Nitrosospira lacus: one gene and its partner. The protein of the gene in region 1 interacts with the protein of each later gene in a pairwise test. Links are inferred from orthologs where the notes say so. Each region holds a gene or a part of one and is shown on either strand. Other genes may lie near its edges. The genes, in order: nth and aceE.

Region 1 (6,878 bases):
CTCAACCTTCCCACCGATGCGTTGATCGGACAGCTTTCCGGCGGGCTAAAAAAGCGGGTTGCACTGGCCCGTGCGCTTGTGATATCTCCCGACGTGCTGCTGCTGGATGAACCGACAAACCATCTTGATTTTCTCTCTATCGAATGGCTGGAAGGACTACTTCGAGATTTTATCGGAAGCGTACTGTTTGTTACCCATGATCGCCGCTTTCTTAATAACGTGGCAACGCGAATTATCGAACTCGATCGCGGAAATTTAACGGTTTTTCCCGGTAATTTTGCTGAATATCAACAGAAGAAAATGGAGTTGCTGGAAGTTGAAGCCACTCATAATCAAAAATTCGACAAAGTGCTGGCGCAGGAAGAAGTGTGGATACGCAAGGGGATCCAGGCGCGCCGTACCCGGAATGAGGGGAGGGTGCGGCGGCTGGAAACGTTGCGGCTGGAACGTGCCGCTCGCCGCGAACGGGTGGGAACCGTTCGTCTCAACGTCGACGAAGGCGCGAGATCAGGCCGGATGGTCGCCGAGCTGGAACATGTCAGCAAAAGCTACGGCGATAAAATCATCATCGAAGACTTTTCCTGCCGCATCCTGCGTGGCGACCGCGTAGGGTTGCTGGGGCCCAATGGTGCGGGAAAATCTACCTTACTCAAGCTGATACTGGGTGAGTTGCAGCCTGATGCGGGAAACGTACGGCAAGGGACCAAGCTCACGGTCGCCTATTTTGATCAGATGCGCGAACAATTAGATGAGGAAGCGACACTGATCGAGACGATTAGCCAAGGCTCCGATTTCATCGACATCGGCGGGATAAAGAAGCATGTTATCAGTTACCTGGAGGACTTCTTGTTTGCACCCGCGCGGACGCGTTCGCCCGTAAAATCGCTGTCTGGCGGAGAACGCAACCGGCTGCTGCTGGCAAGGTTGTTCACCCGCCCGGCTAACATACTGGTCCTGGATGAGCCGACGAACGATCTGGATATCGAAACACTGGAGCTGCTTGAGGTATTGCTGCAAAACTATTCCGGCACACTGTTCCTGGTAAGCCATGACCGGGAGTTTCTTGATAATGTGGTAACCCAGGTAATCGCATTCGAAGGCAATGGCATACTACGTGAGTACGTGGGGGGCTACGAAGATTGGGTCCGGGCAAAAAGCCATTTGAAAACAGCAATAAAGCCACAAACGACCAAACCACGATCTCCTATCTCGACCGAGAAAATGCAAGAAACGGTCACCCGCGTCAAATTGGGTTACAATGAAACGCGCGAACTTGACGAGTTACCCGCAAAAATCGAGACTCTGGAACGCGAGCAAGCCGATATTACCCGCCACTTATGCTCCCCGGATATCTACCGTGACTACCCGGAGGAGGCCAAATCCCTGCAGGAGCGCCTTGCTGTCATTGAGGCGGAACTCATGAAACATCTCACCCGGTGGGAAGAACTGGAAGCGAAACAATCAGCACCAAGACAAAAAAAGTAACAATAAGTTCACATACATCCTGCTATTTTATTCGTTGACCAGGAATGACACATCGTTTAGAGTCGCTCTTTTTGAAAAGAGGGCACTTATAATGAAACGACCAGCAATTGTGAATATATTTGCATGGGGTTTGCTTCTGGCATTTGCCGGCGCCGCTCATGCAGCCGGTGACCCGGTAGCGGGAAAACAGAAAAATGCCATGTGCGTCGGCTGTCATGGCATAGAAGGATACCGGACATCCTATCCCACGGTATATAACGTCCCGCGAATCGGCGGCCAGCATGCGGAATACCTGGTCAAGGCGCTCCAGGCATATAAAACGGATGCCCGCAATCATCCCAGCATGAAGGGCATCGCTGCCACCCTCTCCGACCAGGATATGGAAGACTTGGCTGCTTATTATGCAGGTTCCGGAAAATAATTTATTTATTACGCAAGGAAGGCCTTATGAAAAATTTTGTTATTGCCGCGGTGAGCGGTGCATTGCTTGTGATTTCCGGTCATGGGATAGCAGCCAATATCGAGGCTGGCAAGAAGAAGGCGGCTGAGGTTTGCGCTGCGTGTCACGGCCCTGATGGCAACAGTCCCGCCCCAGCTTTCCCGAAGATTGCCGGACAGCATGCAAGCTATGTTGAAAAATCCCTGAATGAATATAAATCAGGTGCCCGTAAAGATCCCATAATGGCAGGCATGGCTGCGGCGTTAAGCAAAGAAGACATTGAAAATCTGGCGGCCTATTTTGCTACTCAATCTGGTCTGAAAACCAAATATTGATTGGGAGCCTGAATAGATACCAGGCGGCCCGCGCGACGCCTTTGCGAGACAGGGCACGCGAACGGTGACGGCGAAAGTGGCGGACCTTCCGCGCCAAGCCTTCTGACAAAGCCGACCACCCTTTTGTGCGGCTCAAATGAGCGGCTAAATCTGACGCTCATTTGAGGCTTATGGTGTTGCGCTTCTTGGGATCGTAGTTAAGTATGGTCTTCATCGTATGTCTTGTGGGTATTCTTGTTTAGCCGCAATACGCTCCACGGAAGTCCGGAAGCTCCAGCGAACAGGAAGAACTTTTTCCTGTCCGCTCACCAGTGTGCAGATAAACAAGATCGCGCGACTCATCAAGTACGGATCAATTACCCCACCGATCCAGGCATTCGAAGTAAACCGTTGCATCCAGCGCTGATCGGCTGCGTTGCGCTTGCCAGATCATTTCCGCCAGACACTCCATCACTTGATGCATAACGGCATGTTCATCGCCGGTCTTGGTTAGCAATCGCTCAAATCGCTGGCGAATTCCCGCAGGCTGGTCTATCGAAAGTTGTTCCCTGATGGCGATATGCATGCTCATATGCAGAAAAGGATTGGTATCGCCCATTTCGGGCAAGTAATCCTTGTCTTGATAATGCTCTATGTCGTCAAGCAGGGTATGGTATTCCGGATGCTGCAAGATCACCTCAAGCGCCATGCCTTCCATCGCGGAGAGCATCTCTCGCTCCCTGTATTTTTGCCAGGTATCGAAGAAAAATTGGCGCGCTTGTTCTCTTGAGGGATTAAACATTCAAGACGTAACCAAAACAGGGATGTTTTTCATCAAAGATTTTTGTCCTTGTACTCGCACAAATCATTAATGATGCATATGGCACATTTCGGTTTCCTCGCTACGCATACATAGCGTCCATGCAAAATGAGCCAGTGGTGGGCATCGTGGCGGAATTCTCTTGGAATGCACTTCAGGAGTTTCAGTTCCACTTCGAGTACGGTTTTGCCGGGTGCGATTCCCGTTCGGTTGGCGACACGAAAAATATGGGTATCCACTGCGATAGTGGGTTCACCAAATGCAGTGTTTAGTATTACATTGGCGGTCTTACGTCCCACGCCAGGCAATTTTTCCAGTTGCTCTCGAGTTTGGGGCACTTTGCTACCGTGGTCCTCAATGAGCAGAGTGCAAGTCGCCAGAAGGTTCTTTGCTTTAGTTTTATATAGGCCGATGCTCTTGATGGCATCCCGCAATCCTGCTTCACCCAGGGCGAGAATTTTCTCCGGTGTATTGGCCTTGAGAAACAATTTCCGGGTTGCCAGATTCACGCTCTTATCGGTGGCTTGAGCGGAGAGCACCACCGCTACCAGCAACTCGAATGGGGAGTCGTATTCCAACTCGGTGGTGGGATGAGGATTAACCGCCTGGAAGCGGGTAAAAATTTCGCGGCGAATGGTTGAATTCATATATTTTTGGGGAAATAGCTACTACGATTAGTACTATTAGGCTCTTCAGTTATCCGTCAGCCTTGGCACGTTCCAATACAGCCTGGATGGCAGCTTTCTTCAAATCACCGTTTGAGGAGCCATTTACGGATTTCACTACTCCGTTTTTTTGTGCAAGCCTTTCTTCCTGTTCCTGCTTTTCACGCTCAAGCCTTTTTAATCTGAACCGGTAACGCACACGTGCGCGATCGGCGGCTTTTCTTTTCTGGTCCTCGTACGTCAGCGAATCATCGAGCAGGGCATAAGGGTCAGCCCAGATGCTGCTGCCCGGCTGCTTAAGGGGAATCATCTTGATGCAATCCACCGGGCAGGGCGCGACGCACAGTTCACAGCCGGTACATTCCGCGGCGAGCACAGTATGCATTTGTTTGGCCGCGCCCACGATGGCATCGACCGGACAGGCCAGGACGCAAAGTGTACAACCAATACAGACTTGCTCGTCGATAACCGCTACCGCCTTCGGCTTTGCCACGCCATGTCGGGTATCTAGCGGGAGTGGTTTCACTCCCAGCAGCTCCGCCAGTTTGTGTATCCCTCGCTCCCCGCCGGGAGGGCACTGGTTAATATTGGCGCGGCCTTCCACAATGGCTGTCGCGTACGGTTCACAACCAGAGAAGCCACATTGACGGCACTGTGTTTGCGGCAGGATGGCATCGATATCCGCTATCAGCAAATCTCTGCTCATCCCGAACCCGGGCATAAAAGATCTGGCACGGACGATGCGCAGAGCGCACGAGCAACTTCACTCACGAGCTGGGGGCCACGATAAATCAGGCCGCTGTAAATCTGCACCAGGCTTGCGCCCGCGTCGATTTTTTCCTTTGCATCCGCCGCGCACATGATGCCGCCCACGGAGATGATGGGTATCGCCCCTTGCAGTACACCATGCAGGTGGCGAACAACCGCGGTGGCACGTTCTCTAAGCGGAGCACCGCTTAACCCACCCTTCTCGCTGGCGTGAGGCAATGCTTCCACACCAGTCCGGGAAAGCGTGGTGTTCGTGGCGATAATGCCGTCAATCTGATGTTTCATCAGCAAGGCCGCGATGGACGCGATTTGCGGCGGCTCAAGATCGGGAGCAATCTTTACCGCCAGGGGCGTGTATTTGGCGTGTTCGTCGGCGAGTTCCATTTGCTTCGATTTCAACAGTCCCAATAAATGATCCAGCTCCTCGGCATTTTGCAGTTGACGAAGATGGGGCGTGTTAGGGGAAGAAATGTTGACGACAACATAGCCTGCATGGCGATAGATCTTGCTCAAGCAAATCAGATAATCATCTGCGGCTCGTTCCACCGGCGTATCGAAATTTTTGCCGATATTAATACCGAGTATGCCATAGTAATTTGACCGCCTGACATTCGCCACCAGATTGTCCACACCCTGATTATTGAAGCCCATGCGATTGATAATGGCGTTTGCCTCAGGGATGCGGAACAAACGTGGCCGGGGATTTCCCGGCTGGGGGCGAGGTGTAACGGTGCCAATTTCAATAAAACCGAAGCCGAGCGACGCAAGCGCCTCAAGATGCTCACCATTCTTGTCCATTCCGGCGGCCACTCCGACGGGATTGGGAAAATCCAGACCCATGACGTTGCGCGGCTGGCAAGGTATCGGGCCACCGGTTAGCAGTCCAAGCCGGTGAACTTTCTCAATCGCATTGAACGTAGCACGATGCGCTGTTTCGGGATCGAGACTGAATAGCAACGGACGGATCAATGAATAGAGCATGGTCCCATTTTAACCCGGAACTATAGTGAGCCTGCTAAACGATTATTCTGGGATGGGTGACAACGATCGAAAAACGGTGTCTACCGAAAGGAGTCGGGGCATTGCACCTCGGGTAATATGTAAAGAGATCTTGCGTGGGATATATTGCCGCAATCCACGGGATCTATTCAGAGTATCCTTGGTTACATCCGATCCGGCTATTTCTGCTCATGTTTATGGATATCATCGCGGATTATTCACTATCTTCACTATCATCCGCGGGGTTTTTAGGGGGACGCACTTATGAAGCAGGTTTTTTTTTCTCTTGTTCTCGTTCTGCTGACCCTTGGCGGGTACGCCCGTGCCGCTGAGGAATGGGAGATGCTCAATTCGGAGGTAGAATCACTTTATCAGCAGGGGGACTATGCCCGTGCCACTGCAACCGCGAAGAAGGCGCTGCAAACAGCCGAACAAATCCGGAACCCTGATCATCCTGACGTGGCCACGAGTTTGAATAGCCTTGCCTTGTTGCATAATGCACAAGGTCAGTATACGCAGGCTGAGCCGCTTTTCAAACGCGCACTGGCTATTTTTGAGAAATCCTTTGGCCCGGAGAGCCCGGAAGTCGCTGCAAGCCTGAATAATCTTGCAACACTGTACAGAAATCAGGAGCGATATACGCAGGCCGAGTCGCTCTATCAGCGTGCATTGGCAATTGATGAAAAAACCCTCGGCCCGGATCATCCCAATGTCGCCATAAGCCTGAATAACCTGGGTCAGCTATATCAAGCCCAGGAACAGTATGCGCAGGCCGAGCCGCTTCTCAAACGCGCGCTGGCAATTTTAGAAAAGGCTCTCGGCCCGGATCATCCCAATGTCGCCATAAGCCTGAACAACCTGGGTCAACTATATCAGGCCCAGGAACAGTATGCGCAGGCCGAGCCGCTTTATAAACGTGCATTCATCATTTCAAAAAAAGCGCTTGGCCCGGATCATCCGAACGTGGCACTCAGTCTGAATAACCTGGGAGGATTGTATAGAGACCAGGGGAAATTCCCGCATGCTGAGCCTCTTTTCAAGCGCGCACTAGCTATTTCTGAAAAAACGCTTGGCCCGGATCATCCAAATGTTGCGACGAGCCTTGAAAATTTGGCGCAGCTATATCGTGATATTGGCTACGCAAGCAAAGCAGCGCCTTTGGAAAAACGTGCGGCAGCCATACGGAAAATGCAGCGATAGAACTGCTATCAGACGCCTGCTTATCGTTGAGCCCAACATCGACAGTTTCTATGTGCGACCTCTGTCTTGTACATTGCTCAACGGCCCCCATTGTCCATCAGTCAGGCCTTGTAACGGCCCAAAGCCGGCTTTGTAGGCCATTTTCCGGCTTTCCTTGATCCAGTAGCCGAGATAGAGATAGGGGAGCC
Region 2 (7,340 bases), 230 kb from region 1 along the record:
GCGGTTGCCCCATCGATTACGCGATGATCATAGGACAGGGATAGCGGCAGCATTAGACGAGGAACAAACTGGCCATCCCGATAAACAGGTTTTATGCTGGCACGGGATACGCCGAGAATCGCCACCTCAGGTGCATTGATAATTGGCGTGAATGCGGTGCCTCCGATCCCTCCCAGACTGGAGATGGTAAAGCTTGCACCCTGCATTTCAACGGGTTTCAGCTTACCCTCGCGAGCCAGCACCGCGAGATTGGCCATCTCTCTGCCGATGTCTATCACGCCTTTTTGATCGACATCACGTATGACGGGCACCACCAGTCCATTTGGCGTATCCGCCGCAAAACCAAGGTGGTAATAGTGCTTTATCACCAGATTCACTGCACCGCCTGCACTGTCAAACGACGCACCATCAAGCGAGGCGTTGAACTCTGGAAATTTTTTTAATGCCGCTATCGACGCACGCATCAAGAAGGCGAGTATCGTGACTTTCACGCCATCTTTTTTTGATGCCTCATTGGACTCCTTGCGCAGGGCTTCCAGTTCTGTGATATCGGCTTCGTCGAATTGCGTCACATGGGGAATCATTACCCAGTTACGGTGCAGATTCGTTCCGGAGATTTTTTTGATACGCGACAGTGGCTTCAACTCCACCGGGCCGAATTTTGCAAAATTTACTTGCGGCCAAGGCAGCAAATTGAGTCCCGCGCCATTGCCGCCACGTGGTTTTGATAATTCGGCTTTGACGTAGCCCTGTACATCTTCCCTGAGTATGCGCTGTTTAGGGCCGCTGCCGCTCACCAACCCAAGACTCACGCCCAGTTCGCGCGCAAATCGCCGCACCGAGGGGCTCGCATGGGCCTTCGCGAAAGCAGCTTCGTCTATTGGTGGAGATATGGATTGACCGATTGGCTGCGGAGTTGGAATCTGCGCCGAGGCTGATGGGGAAGCTTCCGCCTCCGATCTTTCCAAAAAATCGGCGGGTTGGGCAGATGCAGAAGGAGGTGACGACTTAGGAGCCTGCCGTGAAGCCAAGCCTGTTGACAGGGCGGCTTGAGAGATTTTCACCGAATTGTCCGTTTCAACGACTTGCATCGCTAAAATAGGCGTACCTTCAGATACCTTGTCACCTACTTTTACAAGTACGTCTCCAATTACACCCTCAAAAGGGGAAGGCACTTCTATTGTCGCCTTATCCGATTCCAACACGATCAGCGGATCCTCCACCTTGATGGAATCGCCCGCCTTCACCAGCACTTCTATCACCGGAACGTCTTTAAAGTCGCCGATGTCCGGAATCAATACTTGTTTAGTCTCTGCCACGCTTCTTTCCTTCGTGTCTACATTAATCCCGATCTGGAAATAAGGGCTGGCGGCGCGAAATCCGGCAGTTTCGTGACCCGCACCGATAATAAACCACGACCGGGGTATGCACCTCTACGCGTCTTGCAGACAGGCATCCACTCACGCGTCCGCTCTCTCATACAGTCACTGGATTTGGTTTGTCCGGATCTATGCCGAACTTGCTTATCGCGTGCACCACCTTTTCCACCGGTATCTTGCCTTCCTCGGCCAATGCCTTGAGCGCGGCCACGGTGACGTAATGGCGATCCACTTCAAAGAACCGGCGCAGCTTCTCGCGTGTATCGGAACGGCCAAAACCATCCGTACCCAACACCTTGTAACGCCCCGGCACAAACTCACGTATCTGATCGGCGAATATCTTCATATAGTCAGTGGCCGCCACCACAGGTCCCTCGTGATCTTTGAAACATGACGCTACATAGGATAGTTTTGCCGGTTCGGCGGGATGCAGCATGTTCCAGCGTGTCACATCCAGCGCTTCACGCCTCAATTCGTTAAAGCTGGTGACACTCCATATGTCGGCGGCGATGCCATATTCTTTTTCCAGTATTTCTGCCGCCGCGATAACCTCACGCAGGATAGTGCCGGATCCAAGCAATTGAACCTGCAGCCCGGAATATTCTCCTTCTGTCCGTTTCCCTGCCCGAAACAAGTACATGCCTTTCAATATACCTTGTTCCGCATTCGCGGGCATTTCCGGATGCGGGTAATTTTCGTTCATTACGGTAATATAATAATAGACGTCTTCCTGCACGTCATACATTCGGCGCAACCCGTCCTGAATAATAACCGCAAGCTCGTACGCAAATGTGGGATCGTAGGATACACAATTGGGAATGGTCGAGGCGGACAGATGGCTATGGCCGTCTTCGTGTTGCAGCCCCTCTCCATTCAGTGTCGTGCGTCCGGCCGTACCTCCCAGCAAGAATCCACGGCAGCGCATATCTCCCGCTGCCCAAGCCAAGTCACCGATGCGCTGAAAGCCGAACATGGAGTAGAAGATATAAAACGGGATCATCTGCACACCATGAGTGCTGTAGGCGGTTGCGACAGCCATCCATGATGACATGGCGCCTGCTTCGTTGATCCCCTCCTGCAGAATCTGCCCGCTCTTGTCTTCCTTGTAATACATCAGCTGGTCGGCATCCTGCGGCGTATAGAGCTGTCCCGTTGACGACCAGATGCCCAACTGCCGGAACATGCCTTCCATGCCGAAAGTGCGCGACTCATCCGCAACGATCGGTACTACATGCTTGCCTATAGCCTTGTCTTTCACGAGAATATTCAGGATGCGCACAAATGCCATGGTCGTGGAGGACTCCCGTCCTTCGCCGCTTGCCTTGAGCAATGTATCGAACGCGGATAACGGTGGTATCGACAGTGCCTCGGCCTTGCGCTGGCGGCGATGGATGAATCCGCCCAGCGCCTGCCGCTGCTGCCGCATATAAACAAACTCGGGCGAATCTTTGTCAAATTTCAGATACGGTACGTCGTCTATCCTGTCATCCGCAATGGGCAGCCCGAAACGATCACGAAATGCTTTCAGCGACGTCGTGCCCATTTTTTTCTGCTGATGGGTAATGTTCTGCGCTTCGCCCGCTTCACCCATGCCATAACCCTTGATGGTTTTGGCAAGTATCACGGTCGGCTGCCCGGTATGCCTGGCTGCGGCGGCGTAAGCGGCATAGACCTTATGTGGATCGTGACCTCCGCGGTTCAAACGCCAGATATCGTCGTCCGACATGTTGGCGACCATCTCCAGCAGTTCCGGATATTTGCCAAAGAAATGTTCGCGCACGTAGGCACCGTCTCTGGACTTGAAAGTCTGGTATTCGCCATCCACGCATTCCATCATGCGTTGCTGCAGCAAGCCCTTAGTATCCTTGGCTAACAAAGAATCCCAGTAGGAGCCCCAAATTACCTTGATGACGTTCCAGCCGGAACCGCGAAAAGCGGCCTCCAACTCCTGGATAATCTTGCCATTGCCACGCACCGGGCCATCAAGGCGTTGAAGGTTACAATTAACTACAAAAATCAGGTTGTCCAGATTCTCACGTGAGGCCAGCGAAATTGCGCCGAGGGATTCCGGTTCGTCCATTTCTCCGTCACCCAGGAAAGCCCAGACCTTGCGCCCCTTGGTCTGAACCAGCCCACGGCTATCCAGATATTTCATGAAACGCGCCTGATAGATTGCCATCAATGGCCCCAGCCCCATTGATACTGTCGGAAACTGCCAGAAATCGGGCATCAGCCACGGATGCGGATAAGAGGATATGCCCTTCCCGTCAACCTCCTGGCGGAAATTATCGAGTTGTTCCTGTGACAATTCCTCCAGCAGGAAAGCATAGGCGTAAAGACCAGGGGAGGAATGTCCCTGGGCGAATATCAGGTCACCGCCATGATCCTTGGAGCGGGCATGCCAGAAGTGATTGTAGCCCACATCGTAGAGTGTCGCGGCGGATGCAAAGCTGGCAATATGGCCGCCAACATTGGAATTCTTATTGGCGCGCAACACCATTGCCATGGAGTTCCAGCGAACGTAGGAACGGATACGGTGCTCCAGCGCATGGTTACCGGGTGAGTGATCCTCCTTGCCGGGAGGAATCGTATTGATATAGGCAGTGGTGGCACTATAAGGGAGATATGCGCCGGAACGGCGCGCTTTCTCCACCAGCCTTTCCAGCAGATAATGCGCTCGTTCGGTCCCCTCGTGTGTGAGTACGGACTCCAGCGCATCGAGCCATTCCTTTGTTTCAGTTGGATCTATGTCCGGGATAGGTTCCATATTTTGTCTCGCATATGATGAGGGGCTGCCGATGTTACGCTGCGGCTATACCCTTGCCTGAGCGGTTTGAGCGCGTTCCGCAGCCTCTATGGTATTACACAGCAACATGGTGATGGTCATGGGTCCCACCCCACCCGGCACCGGCGTAATGTGACCCGCTTTCTCCTTGACCATTTCAAAATCCACATCCCCCGCAATCTTCCCGTCAGGCAAGCGATTGATGCCGACATCTATTACCGTTGCACCGGGCTTCACCATATCGGCCGTGATCATGCGCGGCTTTCCAACGGCCACCACCAGGATGTCAGCTCGTTTTGTATGTTCGGCCAACTCAAGCGTCTTCGACGTGCAGATTGTGACGGTGGCTCCGTGCTGCAACAGCATGAACGCCATCGGCTTACCTACGATGTTGCTGCGGCCCACCACCACTGCGTGCTTGCCCTCAACCGGAATACCGCATTTTTCCAGCATTTTCATTACGCCATAAGGGGTGCAGGGCGGGAAAACCGTATTGCCGGTAACCAGCGCACCGACATTGTATAGATGGAAGCCGTCCGCGTCTTTTTCCACCGCGATGGATGCAATGATCTTGCCGCTTTCAAAATGCCGGGGTAGCGGCAATTGCACCAGAATACCGTGGATTCTGGGGTTTCTGTTCAATTCCTGGATGCGCTGTATCACCTCGTCCTGGCTGGCCTTCTCCGGGAACGCATGTATTTCCGAATAAATTCCAGTATCGCCGCAAGCCTTGGCCTTGTTTCGCACATATATGCTTGAGGCTGGATTGTCACCGACAATGACCACAGCCAATCCTGGCTGCACGCCATTTTCCGTTAAGCGCTCGGCGCGAACCTTCCATTCGGCTCGCACTTCCCTTGCTAACGCATTGCCATCCATGATTGTGGCACTCATTATGGGTCGTATCGACAATATCGCGGGCTATATGGACAGGCAATTATACGTTGTCCGGGTGTGGCTTTCACGTTTCATGCAGATTTATCGCGAGAATGCGTTCAGGAATACGCTTGCAGACAGCAGCCTGACCCGGCTGCCGGACTCGAAGAAACCCAAACTCCCGATCGAGTGTACCGGGCTGCGATCACTCCGGAGGTGAAGTTGGCAGGGGTGGTTTTTTGATCTTCATGCGGTAAATCCATAACCCGATCAAGAATGTTGGAAGTACAACCAAGGCAGCTGCCAGGAGTCCCGCTGCCAGCACATCGATTCCCTCGGTTTTTGGAAGGAAAATCGTGACTGCCCAAATCGTTACAAAGGCTGCTACCGCACCACCGATAAACATGATTTTTTTACCACGCTCGTAAAAGCGCCAGAACGCCCCCGAAACCCGTACCTCATTTTGATACTCATCAAAGATCATGGCCAGGCTATTGTCATCCGGTACCGCTTCATAACCAATCGTGATAGCCAGTGTATCGCCACCGTCTTCCACTCGAGACATATTATTCAGAAATGCAATTCGTTGTTGAGCCTGCTTTTTAGTCATGCCATCGCTGATGAGCATCGCCTGAAGCGCCGCAAACCCATGATCACGGGCGCTGGTTGACAAGCTGAGACTCTCACTGCAGCGCCACATGATACCGGCCAAGTACAATTGAATTGTCATTTGCCTGAACTGAGGCGCAAAGTCGTATCCCTTGTCCTTGATTTTCGCAAGCTGGGAAGCCAGCATCTCTCGCGCATGTTGTACGCAAACATCAATCCCGGTCGCTCCCGCGTCAGTTTTCGTGTCATCCATTGTCGTAATTATGAGGCTGTGCCTAACCCTAACTTTGAATTTATAGAGGCACCCATTATATACTGGCTATACTGCTATAGGGTCTGTGGAAAAAACTGAGTTGTCCGGTATGGCGATAATACCTTGATGGTCCTGACCACAGCTGCGCGAATTTACGATTTCTTTCCGCATGGTGTAATGGTCAGATCCAAAGTTCCACGATAATGCCCTAACTTTTTCATAAAGAGCAGATACGGGAAAAATCGCGATATTATAATCGAGGCAATTTTCAATATGCGCTGATGCGCATCTATAAAGGGAAACGGTCATGAAACATCACAAGTACCTAATCGTCGGCGGCGGCATGACTGCTGATTCCGCTGTTCACGGTATCCGCAAAATCGACCAGGATGGCGCCATTGCCATGATTTGCGAGGAACGCCATCTGCCTTATGATCGCCCCCCCCTTTCCAAGTCGCTGTGGAAGGATACGCCGTACGAATCCATTTGGCGTAACGCTCATGGCCTCAATGTCGCGGTACACCTGAGTAAAAAAATTGTGGCCCTCGATCCATCGAAAAAAACGGCGACCGATGATGCCGGCAACGTCTATACTTATGAAAAGCTTTTACTTGCCACAGGGGGCTCGGTACGGCGCTTCCCCGATTCCAGCGAGAGCATCATCTATTTTAGAACCGCTGACGACTATCGCAGGTTGCGCGAGTTGAGTGAACAGGGCTCGGATTTTGTAGTGATCGGCGGTGGCTTCATCGGTTCCGAAATCGGCGCCGCGCTTGCCATGAACGGCAAACGGGTCACGATGATTTTTCCGGAAAATGGTATCGGCGCGCGTGTTTATCCAAGGCCTCTGGCCGAATTCATAAATTCTTATTATCGCGAAAAAGGAGTCACCATACTCGCATCGGAGAACGTCAAATCTGTGCGGACTGCTGGCGGCAAGACTGTTGTGATCACGGGGAATGGCACGGAAATCCCTGCCGATGGAGTTGTGGCAGGGCTGGGCATTTTGCCGAACATCGACTTGGCCGTTCAGGCCGGACTTGCGGTGGACAACGGCATCATCGTGGACGAGCAACTGCGCACGAGCAATCCTGACATCTATGCGGCGGGCGATGTGGCAAACTTCCATAGCACCGTGCTGGATAAGCGTATGCGCGTGGAACATGAGGACAACGCTAATGTCATGGGTGAAATGGCAGGCAGAAATATGGCCGGACAGTCGGACAGCTATCATCATCAGCCTTTCTTTTATTCCGATCTGTTTGACCTGGGCTACGAAGCGGTGGGGGAGCTTGATGCAAGCCTTGATATTATCGAAGACTGGAAGGAGCCCTTCCGCAAGGGTGTGATTTACTATTTGCGCAATGAGCGGGTATGCGGTGTCCTGCTCTGGAATACATGGGGACAAGTTCCAGCCGCTACCCAGTTGATTGCGGAA

The links.
Region 2: the proteins of nth (region 1) and aceE interact in binary tests that used the Escherichia coli proteins (3 or more experiments, as listed by UniProt). The link is inferred for Nitrosospira lacus from one-to-one orthologs.

Annotation. Positions count from the first base shown.
Region 1 is NZ_CP021106.3:631,834-638,711, reverse strand. What follows is about bases 1,890-4,659. They hold nth (endonuclease III), read right to left. Parts: upstream 3,706-4,659; coding sequence 3,073-3,705; downstream 1,890-3,072. Other genes in these bases: EBAPG3_RS02915 (quinone-dependent dihydroorotate dehydrogenase), read right to left, coding at 4,426-4,659; rsxB (electron transport complex subunit RsxB), read right to left, coding at 3,755-4,429; EBAPG3_RS02930 (DUF1841 family protein), read right to left, coding at 2,612-3,040; EBAPG3_RS02935 (c-type cytochrome), read left to right, coding at 1,933-2,259; EBAPG3_RS02940 (c-type cytochrome), read left to right, coding at 1,890-1,906. Also shown: EBAPG3_RS02945 (ATP-binding cassette domain-containing protein), read left to right, coding at 1-1,485; more of EBAPG3_RS02940, read left to right, coding at 1,577-1,889; more of EBAPG3_RS02915, read right to left, coding at 4,660-5,472; EBAPG3_RS02910 (tetratricopeptide repeat protein), read left to right, coding at 5,755-6,690; EBAPG3_RS02905 (arginyltransferase), read right to left, coding at 6,739-6,878. UniProt on the Escherichia coli protein: DNA repair enzyme that has both DNA N-glycosylase activity and AP-lyase activity. The DNA N-glycosylase activity releases various damaged pyrimidines from DNA by cleaving the N-glycosidic bond, leaving an AP (apurinic/apyrimidinic) site.
Region 2 is NZ_CP021106.3:865,771-873,110, reverse strand. The notes cover bases 1,277-4,508. They hold aceE (pyruvate dehydrogenase (acetyl-transferring), homodimeric type), read right to left. Parts: upstream 4,147-4,508; coding sequence 1,477-4,146; downstream 1,277-1,476. Other genes in these bases: folD (bifunctional methylenetetrahydrofolate dehydrogenase/methenyltetrahydrofolate cyclohydrolase FolD), read right to left, coding at 4,192-4,508; aceF (dihydrolipoyllysine-residue acetyltransferase), read right to left, coding at 1,277-1,319. Outside these bases: more of aceF, read right to left, coding at 1-1,276; more of folD, read right to left, coding at 4,509-5,058; EBAPG3_RS03895 (hypothetical protein), read left to right, coding at 5,042-5,260; EBAPG3_RS03890 (hypothetical protein), read right to left, coding at 5,246-5,836; EBAPG3_RS03885 (NAD(P)/FAD-dependent oxidoreductase), read left to right, coding at 6,210-7,340. UniProt on the Escherichia coli protein: Component of the pyruvate dehydrogenase (PDH) complex, that catalyzes the overall conversion of pyruvate to acetyl-CoA and CO(2).